Regions from separate parts of the uncultured Tepidimonas sp. genome, predicted to be linked through region 2. Evidence: predicted binding sites of a transcription regulator. Region 2 holds the regulator's gene; the other holds the start of a gene.

Region 1 (8,129 bases), on a different contig from region 2:
AAGCACCGGGCGTTTTCGGCCGAGGCCGTGCGCACCGTGCTGCGCGGCCTGTGGACGGAAGCCCTACGTGACGTGCGCGATGAGGAAGGGCTCGAGGCCGTTTGGCGCAACCAGCAGGGCGACGAGCGCCGCGACCCCGCGCGCGCGCTGGCGCTACTCGCGCACGCCCAGCGTATGCGAGGGCAGGGACAGTTGGCGCCCGAAGGGCCGCTGCCGCGCGCGGTCGACGAGGCCATCCGCGTCGCCTGGGCGGGGTACGACACGCTGTCGGCGAGCGAGCGACTGCGCGCCGTCGGCCTCGTGGAGCCGTGGCTGCCGCGCCTGGACGCCGCTTGGTTGCCCAGGCTGGAGGAGGCCCAGCGGCGCCTGCCCGCCGATGTGGGGTTGCAGTATCTGGCAGGGCAGGCCTACCGCGCCCGGGGCCTGTGGGGCAAGGCGCAGACGTTGCTGCAACAGGTGGCCCCGCGCCTGGACGAGTCCGAGCTGCGCCGCCGGTGCTGGTGCGCCTTGGCCGAACTCGCCGAGGAGCGCGGGGACGAGGCAGCGGCACGCGACGCGTGGAAACGCGCGGCGCAGGGTTGAGAGTAGGCGGCGGCCGGGCAGTGGCTATTTGGCCGCCGTTTCGCGCCGACGCAGGCGTTGACGGCGCGCCAGCCGCACCCTCCACACCCACAGAGCATTGACGAGACCATAGACCACGATCCCGGTCACACTGGCCACGATCGCCAGCCCCACGGCAAGCGGCTTGCCGATGCCGGAAACCCAATGCCAGAGATCGGCAGCCCACGCCCACCAAGGCCGGTTTGCCCCATCGTCAACGGTACTCTCCATGGACGCGCCGGGGGTGGCCAGGATAATGCCTTCCGGGCCCGTCGTCACCCCCGGGCCGGGCTCGCTTTGCAAAACCCACGCCCCCAGCTTATAGGCTCCGTAGTACACCGGCCCGAACGTCACCGGGTTGGTGACCAACGTGCTGGCGACTGCCGCCGGCAGGTTGGCCCGCAGCAGCACGGCCAACGTGGCCGATGCCGGGATCTGGGCCACCGGGATCAGCAATCCAAAAAAGACCCCCAGTGCCAGCCCGAGTGCCAGCCCTTTGCGGTTGAGATGCCACAGCCGCGGATGGTGCAGATAGGGTGACAGCCAGCGCAACCAGCGCATGCTGTGCAACCGTTCGCGGCTGGGCAGCAGGGACAGGACGAGGTCTTTCATGGAGGGTCGTGTCTCGATGACGCGATTTTGACCGATTCCGCCGTCGCTGGTTCAGCGGGTCATCGCCCGTTATGCTCATGCCCCATGATGCGATGGGAAGATGTGTTGTATTCGCAGGGTTTCGGCACGCGCCGCGCCTGTCGGGCGCTGGTGCGGGCGGGCCTAGTCGAGGTCGGTGACGAGCGGCGCCCCGTGACCGATCCCGATGCGCCGCTGCCGCCCGAGCAAGCGGGGGCTGGCTGGGTGTTTTGGGTGGACGGCCAGCGCTGGCCCTACCAGCCACGCGCGTACCTGATGCTGCACAAACCCGCGGGTTACGAGTGCTCGCGCCGCCCGTCGGCCTGGCCGTCGGTGCTCACTCTGCTGCCTGCGCCGTTGCGCCAGCGCCCCGGTGGCGCGGCGGCAGGGGTGCAGCCGATTGGACGGCTGGATCAGGACACCACCGGCCTGCTGTTGCTGTCCGATGACGGTGCCTTCATCCACCGGATGACCTCGCCGCGTCACCACGTGCCCAAGGTGTACGTCGTCACCTGTAAGCACGCGCTCGACGACACGCAGCTGCAGCGCCTGCGCGCGGGCGTGGTGCTGCACGACGATCCGCGGCCGGCCGTGCCGGTCGGCGTCGAGCCGATCGATGCCCATCGACTGCGGCTGACCTTGACCGAGGGCCGCTACCACCAGGTCAAGCGCATGGTGGCCGCCGTGGGCAACCGCGTCGAGGTGCTGCACCGCAGCGCCGTCGGCCCGCTGACACTGCCGCCCGACCTGGCCCCGGGGCAGTGGCGCTGGCTCGGTGCGGACGAAGTGGCGGCGCTGCAAGGCGCGGCGCGGTCGTGACGTCGTGCGGTTATGCTTGCGGTATGCGCGTCTTGCTCGGTTCTTTCTGGCGCTCGGTGGCCTATTGCCTACACCCGCGGGTGATTGGGCTGTCGTTGCTGCCGCTGGTGTTGATGGTGGCGGGGGCCTTCGCGCTGGGCTACCTGTTCTGGGATCGGGCCGTCGATGCCGTGCTGGCCTGGCTGGAGAGTTGGGCACTGGTCGAGTTCGTGCTGGGCTGGCTGGACAGCGTCGGTCTGGGCGCGTTGCGCACCGTGGTGGCGCCGCTGGTGGTGCTGGTGCTGGCCACGCCCCTCATCGTCGTCGCGTCCCTGTTGCTGGTGGCGTTTTTGATGACACCGGCCATGGTCGAGCTGGTCGCGCAGCGGCGTTTCCCGGACCTGCAACGCAAGCGCGGCGGGGGCTTTTGGGGCAGCCTGGGGTGGTCGCTGTGGTCTACCCTGCTGGCGCTGCTGATGCTGGTGCTGTCATTGCCCTTTTGGCTGATTCCACCGTTGGTGCTGGTACTGCCACCGCTCATCTGGGGCTGGCTGACCTACCGCGTTTTTGCCTACGATGCGCTGGCGGAGCACGCTTCGGCCGACGAGCGACGTGCCCTCTTGACCGCGCACCGCGTGCCGCTGTTGGTCATGGGCGTGCTGGTCGGCTTGCTGGGCGCGGCACCCAGCCTGTTGTGGGCGTCAGGCGCGATGTTCATCGCGCTGGCACCGTTGCTCATCCCGCTGGCCATCTGGATCTACGCGCTGGTGTTTGCGTTTGGCTCGCTGTGGTTCGCCCATTACCTGCTGCAGGCCCTGGCCGAGTTGCGCCGCGCCAACCCGGCGCCGTCCACGGTAGCATCGTCGGATCCGGCTGCGGCCGACGGTGCGGTCATCGACGTGCCGGCACGCCCCTTGCCAGCACCCCCTCCCGCCTCGGCCCCCAACCCTCCTGCGTCATGAAAGACTCTGCCGTGCCGGTGCGTGTGCCGCGCTTCGGTCTCATCGTCATCGGGGACGAAATCCTGTCTGGCAAACGGCAGGATAAACACCTGTCCAAGGTGATCGAGCTGCTAGGGGCACGCGGACTGGCGCTGTCGTGGGCGCGCTACGTGGGCGACGATCGCGCCGCCATCACCGATGTGCTGCGGCAGGCGTTTGCCAGCGCGGATGTCGTGTTTTCTACCGGTGGCATCGGCGCCACGCCGGACGACCACACGCGCCAAGCAGCCGCTGCCGCGCTGGGCGTACAGGCGGTGCTGCACCCGCAGGCCAAGGAACTGATCGAGCAGCGCATGCGCGAGGTGGCGGCCGAGCAGGGCGTGCCCTACGAACCCGATCGCCCCGACAACGTGCACCGGCTCAACATGGGTGTTTTCCCGGTGGGCGCGCGCCTTATTCCCAATCCGTACAACCGCATTCCGGGCTTCTCGTGCGATGGGCCTGGGGGTGGCACGGTTCACTTCGTGCCGGGCTTTCCGGTCATGGCGTGGCCGATGATCGAATGGGTGCTCGACACCCAATACCCCGCCTGCCACGGGCGGGCGGCGCAGGCCGAGCGCTCGGTCATCGTCTATGGCGCTATGGAGGCCGCCTTGACGCCGTTGATGGAGCGTATCGAGGCCGACTACCCGGGTGTCAAGGTCTTTAGCCTGCCCAGTGTCGACCACCCCGAATATGGGCGCCACATCGAGCTGGGCGTCAAAGGCGAGCCAGCGGCCGTGGCGGCGGCGTATGATGCGATGCGCGGTGCGTTGCTTGCCCAGTCGGCGCGGCTGGGCCCCGAATTGGTGCGCGGTGGGGATGCACCATGATGGGTCTTCCGCACCAAAATAGTGCCAAAGTGAATGACCGCTCTCATGGTGAGCATGGCCGGTGAGCGCTGGCATGGAAACTGCATTTCCCCCGCGACCGTTTTTCTTCGACCCGACCCTTTAGTAGGAGCATTCTGATGGCCAAGACCGTCGCTGACGTGATGAACATGGTGAAAGAAAACGACGTCAAATTCGTCGACTTTCGCTTCACCGATACCCGCGGCAAAGAGCAGCACGTGACCGTGCCCATCTCCGCCTTCAACGAAGACAAGTTCACCTCGGGCCACGCGTTCGACGGTTCGTCCATCGCGGGCTGGAAGGGCATCGAAGCGTCGGACATGCTGCTCATGCCCGACCCCAACACCGCCAACATCGACCCGTTCTTCGAAGAAACCACGCTCTTTTTGCAGTGTGATGTCATCGAGCCCAGCGACGGCAAGGCCTACGACCGCGACCCGCGCTCCATCGCGAAGCGCGCCGAGGCATACCTGAAGGCCTCCGGCCTGGGCGACACCGCCTACTTTGGCCCCGAGCCCGAGTTTTTCCTGTTCGACGGCGTGCGCTGGAGCACCCAGCCCGGGCACTGCTTCTACGAGATCGAGGAGTACGAAGCACCCTGGAATACCGGCGCGAAGTTCGAGAATGGCAACCGCGGCCACCGGCCGCGTACCAAGGGTGGCTACTTCCCCGTGCCGCCGGTGGACAGCACGCACGACATGCGCGCCGAGATGGTGTTGATCCTGGAGTCGCTGGGCATCCCGGTCGAGGTATTCCACCATGAGGTGGCGGGTGCCGGCCAGTGCGAGATCGGCACCAAGTTCAGCACCCTGGTCGAGCGTGCCGACTGGACGCAGGTGCTCAAGTACGTGATCTGGAACGTGGCCAACAGCTACGGCAAGACGGCGACCTTCATGCCCAAGCCCTACCACGGTGACAATGGCAGCGGCATGCACGTGCACCAGTCGGTCTGGAAGGACGGCAAAAACCTGTTCGCCGGCGACGGTTACGCGGGGCTGAGCGATTTTGCGCTGTACTACATCGGCGGCATCATCAAGCACGCGCGCGCGCTCAACGCCATCACCAACCCGACGACCAACAGCTACAAGCGCCTGGTGCCGCACTTCGAGGCGCCGGTCAAGCTCGCGTACTCGGCCAAGAACCGCTCGGCCTCCATCCGTATCCCGTACGTGGCCAACCCGAAGGCGCGTCGCGTCGAAGCGCGCTTCCCCGACCCGATGGCCAACCCGTACCTGTGCTTTGCCGCGCTGCTGATGGCGGGGCTGGACGGTGTCGAGAACAAGATCCACCCGGGCGAGGCCGCGACCAAGGACCTGTACCACCTGCCGCCGGAAGAGGACAAGTTGGTGCCGACCGTCTGCCACAGCCTGGATCAAGCGCTGGACTACCTGGACAAGGACCGCGCCTTCCTGACCAAGGGCGGTGTGTTCACCGACTCCATGATCGACGCCTACATCGAGCTCAAGATGCAGGAAGTCACCCGCGCCCGCGTCGAGGTTACCCCGACCGAGTACGACATGTACTTCAGCCTGTAAGCGTGCGGATTGGCCCCGCTTGCAGCCGGGGCCAATGAGCGAACAAAGGGGCGGCCAGGTGCCGCCCCGCGTGTTTTGTCCGATACTGTGGCCCGTGTGTGAGCAAGTGAGGACGATATGGCGTGGACCCGTGACGAGACGTTTCGAGGGATGGCGGGTGGGGTGCTGGCCGCTACGCTGGCGTGGGCGGTGGCAACGCCGGTGTGGGCACAGGGCGGCTCGACCATCTGGCGCTGCGGCAACGAATACACCAACAACCCCGGCCCCAACCCGGCCGCGCGTGGCTGTCGCGAGGTGCAGGGCGCCAATCTGACCATCGTCGAGGGCGCGCGCCCGGCAGCGCCGGCGCCCGCCTCGACCAACGCATCCAGCGGCGGCGCGGGTGGCAGCGGTGCCACGGCCAATGGCGCCCGCACCCCGGCGGAGCGCGTCGACCCCGACCAGCAACGTGCGCGCGACGCCGAGGCGCGCCGCATTCTGGAGCAGGAGTTGCGCCGCGCCGAGGAGCGGCTGGCGCAGGCGCGCGCCGATTACGCCGACGGCAAGCCGCCGCGCTTGGCCGATGAGCGCACCGACTCGCCCCGCTACCAAGCGCGAGTGGAGGAGCTGCGCACGCGCGTGGAGCGGGCGCAGGCGGACGTGGCGGCCATTCGGCGCGAGATCGACCGCCTGGGCGGCGGGCGCTGAGGGTGGAATGGTGCGCCGATCCTCGCCCTCGGACGGTGGCGTCGACCCGCAGCACCTGGCCGCGCTGGACCTGCTGGCCACGCTGGTGGCCGTGGTCGATGATGGCGGGCATATCCGCTACGCCAACCACGCGCTGGAGGACGCGGTCGGTCTGTCGCGCCGCACGCTCGCAGGTGTGCCCCTATCCGAATGGTTGACCCAGCCCGAGTTGCTGCAGAACGCGCTGCAGGGCGCGCGCGGCAACGAATATGCGGTCATCCGCTATGACACCCACCTCAAGCGACTGTTGCGCGAGCCGCTGCCGGTGCACCTGGTGTTGGCGACGACCGAGTGGCCGGGACACCGCGTGGTGGAAATGCTGCCGCTGGAGCAGCAAACCCGGCAAGAGCGCGAGGAGCGGCTGCTGGAGCAGGCCCAGGCCAACAAAGAGCTGATCCGCAACCTGGCGCACGAGATCAAAAACCCGCTCGGCGGTATCCGTGGCGCGGCCCAGTTGCTGCAGCTGGAGCTGGCCGACCGCGACGATCTGGTCGAGTACACCACCGTCATCGTGCACGAGGCGGATCGGCTGCAGTCGCTGGTCGACCGGCTGTTGGCCCCGCATCGCCGGGCGCCGGTCATGGCCGACGTCAACATCCACGAGGTGTGCGAGCGTGTGCGCGCCATCATCCTGGCCGAGTTTCCACGCGGGCTGCAGGTGGTGCGCGACTACGACACGTCCATCCCTGAATTTCGCGGCGACCGCGAGCTGCTCATCCAGGCCGTGTTGAACCTGGCGCACAACGCGGCCCATGCGCTCAAGGAACGCATCGCCGCGGGCGACGCGCGGCTGACGTTTCGCACCCGTGTGCAGCGGCAAGTCACGTTTGGCAAGCGGCGCTTTCGGCTGGCACTGGAATTGCATGTCATCGACAACGGTCCCGGCGTGCCGGAGGAGATCAAGGACCGCATCTTCTACCCGCTGGTGTCGGGTCGGGATGGCGGCTCGGGTCTGGGCCTGACGCTGGCACAGACCTTCGTGCAGCAGCACCAAGGCCTGATCGAATGCGACAGCCGACCGGGACACACCGATTTCAAGATCCTCATCCCGCTGCCCTGACGGGGGGCCGCGGCCGGGGACACAGTGAGCAGTGCCGCGCATGAAACCGATCTGGATTGCTGACGACGACCCCTCCATCCGCTTCGTGCTGGAAAAGGCGCTGGCGCGCGAGGGCCTGCCCACGCGCAGCTTCGACAGCCCCAAAGCGGTGCTCGACGCGCTGGCCGACGGTGCCGACGAAGGGCCGCAGGTGCTGGTCAGCGACATCCGCATGCCGGGCGGCTCGGGCCTGGAGTTGTTGGAAAAAGTCCGGCGCCAGCACCCGACGCTGCCGGTCATCATCATGACCGCGTATTCGGATCTCGACAGCGCGGTGGCGGCCTTTCAGGGTGGTGCGTTCGAGTATTTACCCAAGCCGTTCGATTTGCCCAAGGCAGTGGAGCTCATCCGGCGCGCGGTGGCCGAAAGCCAGCGCGAGGAAGTGGCACAGGAGGCGTTGGAGGCAGCGCCGGAGATCCTGGGCCAGGCCAGCGCGATGCAGGACGTCTTTCGCGCCATTGGCCGCTTGAGCCAAAGCCACGTCACGGTGCTCATCACCGGCGAGTCGGGGACGGGCAAGGAGCTGGTTGCGCGCGCGCTACACAAGCACTCGCCCCGTGCACGCGGGCCGTTCGTCGCCATCAACACCGCGGCCATTCCCAAGGATCTGCTGGAGTCCGAGCTGTTCGGTCACGAGCGTGGCGCGTTCACAGGGGCGCAGACACTTCGGCGCGGCCGCTTCGAGCAGGCAGAAGGGGGCACGCTGTTTCTCGACGAGATCGGCGACATGCCTTTCGAGCTGCAGACGCGGCTGCTGCGCGTGTTGTCGGATGGACACTACTACCGCGTTGGAGGGCACAGTGCCATCAAGGCCAACGTGCGCGTGATCGCCGCTACGCACCAGAATCTGGAGCAGCGGGTCAAAGAAGGCGCGTTTCGCGAAGACCTGTACCACCGCCTCAACGTCATT
Region 2 (8,129 bases):
GCGGCTGCGACCCGCTGCCAAACAGCAAGTGGTGCGTGAGGTGCTCGAGGCGGGCGACCGCTACGGCCACCAGCCGCCCCACGGGCAGCGCGTGCTGGTCGAATTCGTCAGCGCCAACCCGACCGGCCCCCTGCACGTCGGCCACGGCCGCCAGGCCGCGCTGGGCGACGCGATCTGCAACCTGTTCGAGACCCAGGGTTGGCAGGTGCACCGCGAGTTCTACTACAACGACGCCGGCGTGCAGATCGAGACACTGGCGCGCTCGGTGCAGCTGCGCGCGCGCGGCCTCAAACCCGGCGATGCGGGCTGGCCGGAAGCGGCCTACAACGGTGACTACATCCAGGACATCGCGGACGACTTTCTGGCGCGCAAAACCGTCGAAGCCGATGACCGCACCGTGACCGCCAGCGGCGACGTCGAAGACCTGGACGGCATCCGCCAGTTTGCCGTGGCTTATTTGCGCCGCGAGCAGGACTTGGACCTGCGCGCATTCGACGTGCGCTTCGACCAGTTCTACCTCGAGTCGAGCCTGTACAGCTCGGGGCGCGTCGCCCAAACCGTGCAACGCCTGATCGACGCCGGCAAAACCTACGAAAAAGACGGCGCGCTGTGGCTGCGCACGACCGAGTACGGCGACGACAAAGACCGCGTGATGCGCAAGTCCGACGGCACCTACACCTACTTCGTGCCGGACGTGGCCTACCACATCACCAAGTGGGAACGCGGCTTTACCAAGGTCATCAACATCCAGGGCACGGACCACCACGGCACCATCGCGCGCGTGCGCGCCGGACTGCAGGCGGTGGGGTTGGGTATCCCGAAGGGCTACCCCGACTACGTGCTGCACACCATGGTGCGCGTGGTGCGCGGCGGGCAAGAGGTCAAGATCTCCAAGCGCGCGGGCAGCTACGTCACGCTGCGCGACCTGATCGAGTGGACGAGCAAGGACGCGGTGCGGTTCTTTTTGCTGTCGCGCAAGCCCGACACCGAGTACACCTTCGATGTGGATCTGGCGATCCAGCAAAACAACGACAACCCCGTGTACTACGTGCAGTACGCGCACGCGCGCATCTGCTCGGTGCTGGCGCAATGGGGCGGCGACCCGGCGCGGCTGCGCGACGCCGATCTAACGCCGCTCGATACCCCGGCCGCGCAGGCGCTGATGCTGCAACTGGCTCGCTTCCCGGACGTGCTGCGCGCGGCGGCTGCCGATTTCGCGCCGCACGACGTCACGTTCTACCTGCGTGAGCTGGCGTCGGCCTATCACAGCTATTACGATGCGGAGCGTATCCTGGTCGACGATGAAGCGGTGCGGCTGGCGCGGCTGGCGCTGGTGGCCGCCACCGCCCAGGTGCTGCGCAGCGGGCTGCGCGTGCTCGGCGTGAGCGCGCCGACCTCGATGTGAGCGGCGTGCGTCTTTCGGAGTGCCCATCCATGGCGACGACCCGTATCCGATCTCGTTCTCTCGCCGCAGCCCCGCAGTCTGGGGGCACGTTACTTGGCTTCGTGCTGGGGCTGCTGGTCGGCATCGGTGCGGCGCTGGCCGTGGCGGTGTACGTCACCAAAGTGCCTATCCCGCTGGTGGATCGCGGGGTGCAGCGCAAACCGATGCAGCCCGAGACCGAAGCCGAGCGGCTGCGCCATTGGAACCCGAACGCCGGGCTGTCGCGCACGGCACCCCCTGCCGCTGCCCCCGCGGCCGAGGCACCCGCGGCCGCACCCGACACCGCCGCGAGCGCGCCCGCACCTGCCGGGGAGGGCAAAGCCCCGGCAGGCGACCCCATCGCCGAGCTGATCCGCCAGCGTGCCACGCCCACCGCCCCCGCCAGCCCAGGCAGCGAGAACCAGCCCGCCGCAGCCGACCCGTTCCAGTACTACGTGCAAGTGGGCGCGTTTCGCCAGGCCGAAGAGGCCGAAGCCCAACGCGCGCGGCTGGCGCTGCAGGGGTTTAGCGCCAAGGTCAGCGAACGCGAGCAGGCCGGGCAACGCGTGTACCGCGTGCGGCTGGGGCCGTTCGACAACAAGGTCGACGCCGAGCTGATGCAAGAACGCCTGCGCGGCCAGCAGATCGAAACGGCGCTCGTGCGCGTGCAGCGCTGACCTCCGTTGGGAACCTGCGCACCCCACGCCGCATCGGAGTCGTTGGTCGTCACTTTCGTTCGTCACCCTACGGGCCACTCACCATGCACCGCCGTCAGTTTCACGCTTGCCTCGTCGGCCTAGCCGCCACCACTACCCTGCCCGCCGCGTTGGCACAGGCCAACCTGCCCGCCGCGTTGGCACAGGCCAACCTGCGCGAGGGCACGGACTATCGCCGCCTGTCCAAACCGGCACCGGTGGACACCGGCCCCGGCCAGGTCGAGGTGCTCGAATTCTTCGCCTACAGCTGCATCCACTGTTACCGCTTCGAGCCGCTGATGACCGAGTGGATGCGCAAGCTGCCCAAGGAAGTCGTGGTGCGGCGCGTGCCTGTCGGGTTCAACGCGGCGTTCGAGCCCATGCAGCGGCTGTATTACACGCTGGAGGCCATGGGCCGCCTGGGCGACCTGCACGAAAAAGCCTTCAAGGCCGTGCACGAGGAGCGCGAGCGTTTCAACTCGCTCGACGCGGTCGCGGCCTGGGCCGCCAAGCAGGGGCTGGATCGTCAGACCTTTACGCAGACGTATCAGTCGTTTGGCGTCAGCGGCAAGGTCAAGCGCGCGCTGCAGCTGCAAGACGCCTACGAGGTCGACGCCACGCCGTCGCTGGGGATCGCCGGGCGCTTCCTCGTCCCCGGGCAGGCGGCGCGCACGCTGGTGGTGGCCGACGCCCTGATCGCGCGCGTGCGACAGGCCTGACGCCACTTGGCCCCCCGGGGTGGCGGGCGCGGGCAATCGTGGCACAATCGGCGCACCGCAAGGAGCAAAATCCGTGCCCGCTGCCATTCGACCCCTGCGGTTGACCGCCGCTTTGTTCACCGCCGCCGTCATGGGCCTGCCCGTGCTGGCCCACGCCGAACGTGCCGATCGCGACGCGCCGATGAACGTCGAAGCCGACGCCCTGCGCTACGACGAAGCCCGGCAGACCAGCGTGTTCACCGGACGCGTGGTCGTGACCAAAGGCACGATCCGCATTCGCGGCCAGCGGCTGGAGGTGCGACAGGATCCGCAGGGCAACCAGTTCGGCACCGTCACCGGTGACGCAACACAGCGTGCGTTTTATCGACAAAAGCGCGACGGGCTCGACGAGTACATCGAGGGCGAGGCCGAGCGCATCGACTACGATGGGCAGGCCGATCGGGTGACGTTGCGCGGCCAGGCCGAGCTGCGCCGCTACCGTGGCACGGTGCTGACCGACCGGGCGAGCGGCGCCGTCATCGTCTATGACAATCGGGCGCAGACCTTCTCGGTCGATGGCGATCGCGCGGGTGCCAGCGCAGGCGCTCGAGTGCGGGCGCTGCTCACCCCGTCCAAGGCCGACCCGGCCGCCACGCAGCCCGCGCCGGACCTGCCCCCCCCGGCGCTGGCCCCCAGCGACCGCCTGGAGCGCCGCCCGTGAGCGAATCGGCGCCAAACGCGCGCTGCCTGCGCGCGCAAGGGCTGCACAAGCGCTACGGCCGCCGCACCGTGGTGCACGATGTGTCGCTGCAGGTGCGCGGGGGCGAGGTGGTGGGATTGCTGGGCCCCAACGGGGCGGGCAAAACCACGTCGTTTTACATGATCGTCGGCCTGGTGCGTGCCGATGCCGGGCGGCTGTGGATCGACGACCAAGCGGCAGAAAACTTGCCCATCCACCGGCGCGCGCGCCTGGGGCTGGGCTATCTGCCGCAGGAGGCGTCGATCTTTCGCAAACTCACAGTCGAGCAAAACGTGCGCGCGGTGCTGGAGCTGCAACACGACGAAGCCGGCCGTCCCCTGGCCGAACCGGTGCTGCGCGAGCGACTCGATCGCCTGCTGCAAGAGCTGCACGTCGACCACCTACGCGATGCGCCGGCGCCCGCGCTGTCGGGCGGCGAGCGGCGCCGCGTCGAGATCGCGCGCGCGCTGGCCACCAACCCGCGCTTCATCCTGCTCGATGAGCCGTTCGCGGGTGTCGATCCGATCGCCGTCATCGAGATCCAGCGCATCATCGGGTTTCTTAAGGCACGCGGCATCGGGGTGCTGATCACCGACCACAATGTGCGCGAGACGCTGGGCATCTGCGACCACGCCTACATCATCAGCGAGGGTCGGGTGCTCGCACACGGCACGCCCGCCGACATCGTGGATGACGCCGAGGTACGCCGCGTCTACCTCGGCGAGCATTTCCGCCTGTAGCGTGCCATGAAAGCGGGCCTGACGCTGCGCACCGCGCAGCACCTGAACCTGACACCGCAACTGCAGCAATCGATCCGGCTGCTGCAGCTGTCGACGCTGGAGCTGGCGCAGGAGATCGAACAGGCGCTGGCCGACAACCCTTTTCTCGAACGTGCGGAAGAAGACACCAACCCCAGCCCCGAGGCGGTGACGGACACGGCGACGTCGCCCCCCGAGATCGACGATGCAGAGCCGCCCGATACCATGGCCGTCTTCGACGGCGAGGCGGCGCTGGCGCAGACCGAGTGGGGGGCTCGCCTGGACGAAGACGCTGGGGGCTGGGCGGCCGACGATGGGCCCACTGCCGACGAGTCACCGGCGGAGTGGTCTTGGGAAGGTCCCGGCGTCGAGCGCGGCGCAGACGGCGACGACGACGAGCGGCAGCTCACCCGTCAACTGGCCCATCCGCCCGAGCGGCTGGCCGACCACCTGCACCGGCAAGCCCTGGCACTGCACCTCAGCGACGACGAACGCGCCGCGCTGTTTTTTTTGATCGAGTCGCTCGACGACGACGGCTATTTGCCCGATTCGCTCGAGCAGCTGACGGACGCTTTGTGCCAGCAGTGCCAGGCCGCCGGCGAGTCGGTCGATGCCGAGCGGCGCGACGAGATCGCCTCGCTGCTGCGCCGCGCCCTCGGCTGGCTGCAGCACATGGAGCCCGCGGGCGTGGGCGCGCGCGACCTGGCCGAGTGCCTACGCTTGCAAATCGGCGAACTGCCCAACACCCCCACGGCCCGCGCGGCCGACGCGCTGTGCGGGCAGCCGCTGGAGTGGATCGCGCGCCGCGACGTGCGGCGGCTGGGCCAGGCAACCGGGCTGGACGAGGAAACCGTGCGCGCGGCGCTTGCGCTGCTGTCGCGCCTTGAACCCAAGCCCGGGCGCCGCTTCGCCGACGCCGAACGGCAAGTGATCGTCCCCGATGTGATCGTCACCGTGCGCGGCACGCAGTTCGACGTCCAACTCAACCCCGCGGTGCTGCCGCGCCTGCGCGTGACCGATATCTATGCCCAGGCCCTGCGCCAGCACCGCAGTGGCGATCTGCAACAACGGTTGCAAGAAGCGCGCTGGTTCATCAAAAACCTGCAGCAGCGCTTCGACACCATCCTACGCGTGGCGCGCGCCATCGCCCTGCGACAGCGCAACTTTTTTCTGCACGGGGAGGTCGGTATGCGACCACTGGTGCTGCGTGACATCGCCGACGAGCTGGGCCTGCACGAATCGACCATCAGCCGCGTCACCAACGCCAAGTACATGGCCACCCCTTTCGGCACTTACGAGCTGAAGTATTTTTTTGGCTCCAGCTTGGCCACGGACGCCGGCGGCAACGCCTCCAGCACCGCCGTGCGCGCCCTCATCAAACAACTCATCGCCGCCGAAGATCCCCGCCAGCCGCTCAGCGACGGCCAGATCGCCGACTTGCTGCGCGAACAGGGCATCGAGTGCGCGCGCCGCACCGTCGCCAAATACCGCGAGGCGCTGCGCATCCCCACGGCCACCCTGCGCAAGACCCTCAACGCCTGACCATGTCCACCGTCGACCTCTTTCTGCCCTGCGCGGGCGGCTGTCCCCCGTTTTTGGCCACCGAAGTGCAGCGCCTGTGCGCCGTGCCCGACCACGCCTTGACCCTGGGCCGCGCGGGTGTCGGCCTGCGCGGCGACTGGGATACCGTGCTGCGCCTGAACCTGCACAGCCGCATCGCCCAGCGCGTGCTGCTGCGCCTATGGGAGGGCCCGTACCGCAGCGAAGACGACCTCTACGCTGCGGCTGCCGAAATCGCCTGGGAAGACTGGTTCACGCCACGGCATACGCTCAAGGTGGAGGTCACGGCCCAGCGCAGCCCGCTGCGCAGCCTGCACTTTGCAGGGCTGCGCATCAAGGATGCCGTCTGCGATCGCCTGCGCGCACGCCGCGGCGCGCGCCCCAGCGTCGACACGGCCCAACCCGATGTGCGCGTGTATGCCCACCTGAGCGCCGACACGTTGACGCTGTCGCTCGACACCAGCGGCGAGCCATTGTTCAAACGCGGCTGGCGCATCGACAAGGGCGACGCGCCGCTGAAAGAGACGCTGGCGGCCGCGATGATCGCCGCCACCGGCTGGACCGGCATCGACGCCGACGGCGCGCCGGTGCCGCTGTTCGACCCCTGCTGCGGCAGCGGCACGCTGGTGATCGAAGCGGCCCAGATCGCCTTGGGCCTCGCTCCTGGCCGGCAGCGGCACTTCGCGTTCGAGCGGTTGCTGCCCCACGACCCCGCGCGCTGGGCTGCGGTGCGCGAGCAGGCCCGCTCGGGCGAGCGCCAGTGGCCGAAGGATGCGCCACCAGTCGCCTACGGCAGCGACGTCTCGTTTCGCATGGTCGATTTCGCTCGCCGCAACGCCGAGCGCGCGGGGGTCGGTGCGGCTGTCGAATTTCGCGGCGGCGACGCCCTGCAACGCCTGCCCCCTAGCCCGCGGCCTGGCGTGCTGTTGCTCAATCCCCCGTATGGAGAACGCATCGAAGCCGCCGGCGTGGTCGGCGGCTTGGGAGCGGACGTCTTCTACGAGCGGCTGGCCGCGCACTGGAAGACCCACTTCGGCGGCTGGACCGCCTGGGTGCTCACGCCCGACCGCGAACTGCCACGCCGGCTGCGCCTGCAGGCCAGCCGGCGCGTGCCGCTGTTCAACGGGCCGATCGAGTGCCGGTTGCTACGCTTCGACCTGCAGCCCAGAAACGGCAAAACTGCTCAAAACGACGAGACCTGAGAGGCGCTGTCACTTTTTTACGACTTTCCGAACACCCAGCTCGTCAGTTTGTGGTAAAGTTTGGCTCGAGCCGTTTGCGGCTCCCCGCTTTTCCTCCCTGAGCGGGTGCCTTTGTGTGTGACAGCATAAGGCTTGCAACCCCGGCCCTTTAGGTCGGGGTTCTTTTTTTGCGCAAGCGTGCTATGCCAGGGCTTGGCCTTTCTCGGATAGGCAGGATTGGGCGGTCGGCAAGCCACGCAACACGTCGCCCACAATGATCACGGCCGGGCTGCCCAGGCACTCGCGCTCGATCGCCAGGGCCAGGGCGTCGAGTGTGGTCACGACGTGGCGCTGCTGGGGCAACGAGGCGTGTTGTATCACGCCAACCGGTGTGTCGGCGGGCAAGCCCCCGGCCAACAGCTCCTCTTGTAAGCAGCGCGCCAACGCCACTCCCATGTAAATCACCAACGTCAAGCGGGCTGACACGCAGGTTTTCGCCAACGAACGCCAATCCGGCCCCGAACTGCCTGGGTGCGCATGTCCCGTGACCAACACCACACCGTGCGCATGGGCGCGATGCGTCCAGGGCACGCCAAGGCTGGTCGTCGCAGCCAAGCCCGCCGTGATGCCACTGACGACCTCGACCTCCAGCCCTGCAGCACGCAAGCGCTCCGCCTCCTCGCCGCCGCGGCCGAAGATAAACGGATCGCCTCCCTTGAGGCGAACGACGCGCTCTCCGCGGCGCGCCTCACGGATCATCAGCTGCTCGATGAAGTGCTGCGGCGTGGACGCACATCCGCCACGCTTGCCGACATAAATCTGGCGCGCTCCGGGTTGAGCGTATGCCAGCACACCCCGGCCCACCAAGTCATCGACCAACAACACCGTGGCCTGTGCGATCGCCTTGACCGCTTTGATCGTGAGCAACTCCGGGTCGCCCGGACCCGCCCCCACCAGAAAGACTGTCGGCTTCTCATGGACTGTGTGTGGCTGCATGGCCTGACTCCTCGGGTTGACAAAACGACTGCACCGCCCGTTGCAGCGCCCACACCTGCTGCCTCAGCGGATCCGGTGC

Evidence for each region. Region 2 encodes sigma-54, which starts transcription at its own class of promoters, with help from an activator protein. Its sites were predicted from a motif close to TGGCANGNAANCTGCTTT; they were not measured.
Region 1: a site for sigma-54 is predicted at 3,911-3,928, ahead of glnA (type I glutamate--ammonia ligase). Genes of this name have one in related genera too.

The regions. Positions count from the first base shown of each region.
Region 1 covers NZ_CALIND010000197.1:652-8,780, reverse strand. Annotated here, with positions in the region: gene Q0716_RS10385 (heme biosynthesis HemY N-terminal domain-containing protein) at 1-582, shown strand, start outside; gene Q0716_RS10380 (DUF2062 domain-containing protein) at 607-1,212, opposite strand; gene Q0716_RS10375 (16S rRNA pseudouridine(516) synthase) at 1,300-2,049, shown strand; gene Q0716_RS10370 (EI24 domain-containing protein) at 2,073-2,990, shown strand; gene Q0716_RS10365 (molybdopterin-binding protein) at 2,987-3,841, shown strand; gene glnA (type I glutamate--ammonia ligase) at 3,979-5,394, shown strand; gene Q0716_RS10355 (hypothetical protein) at 5,512-6,081, shown strand; gene glnL (nitrogen regulation protein NR(II)) at 6,089-7,180, shown strand; gene ntrC (nitrogen regulation protein NR(I)) at 7,221-8,129, shown strand, end outside.
Region 2 covers NZ_CALIND010000085.1:616-8,744, reverse strand. Annotated here, with positions in the region: gene argS (arginine--tRNA ligase) at 1-1,405, shown strand, start outside; gene Q0716_RS04435 (SPOR domain-containing protein) at 1,435-2,100, shown strand; gene Q0716_RS04430 (thiol:disulfide interchange protein DsbA/DsbL) at 2,184-2,837, shown strand; gene lptA (lipopolysaccharide transport periplasmic protein LptA) at 2,911-3,537, shown strand; gene lptB (LPS export ABC transporter ATP-binding protein) at 3,534-4,295, shown strand; gene rpoN (RNA polymerase factor sigma-54) at 4,302-5,855, shown strand; gene Q0716_RS04410 (THUMP domain-containing protein) at 5,858-7,075, shown strand; gene cobA (uroporphyrinogen-III C-methyltransferase) at 7,256-8,050, opposite strand; partial or broken gene ybiB (DNA-binding protein YbiB) at 8,028-8,129, opposite strand, start outside.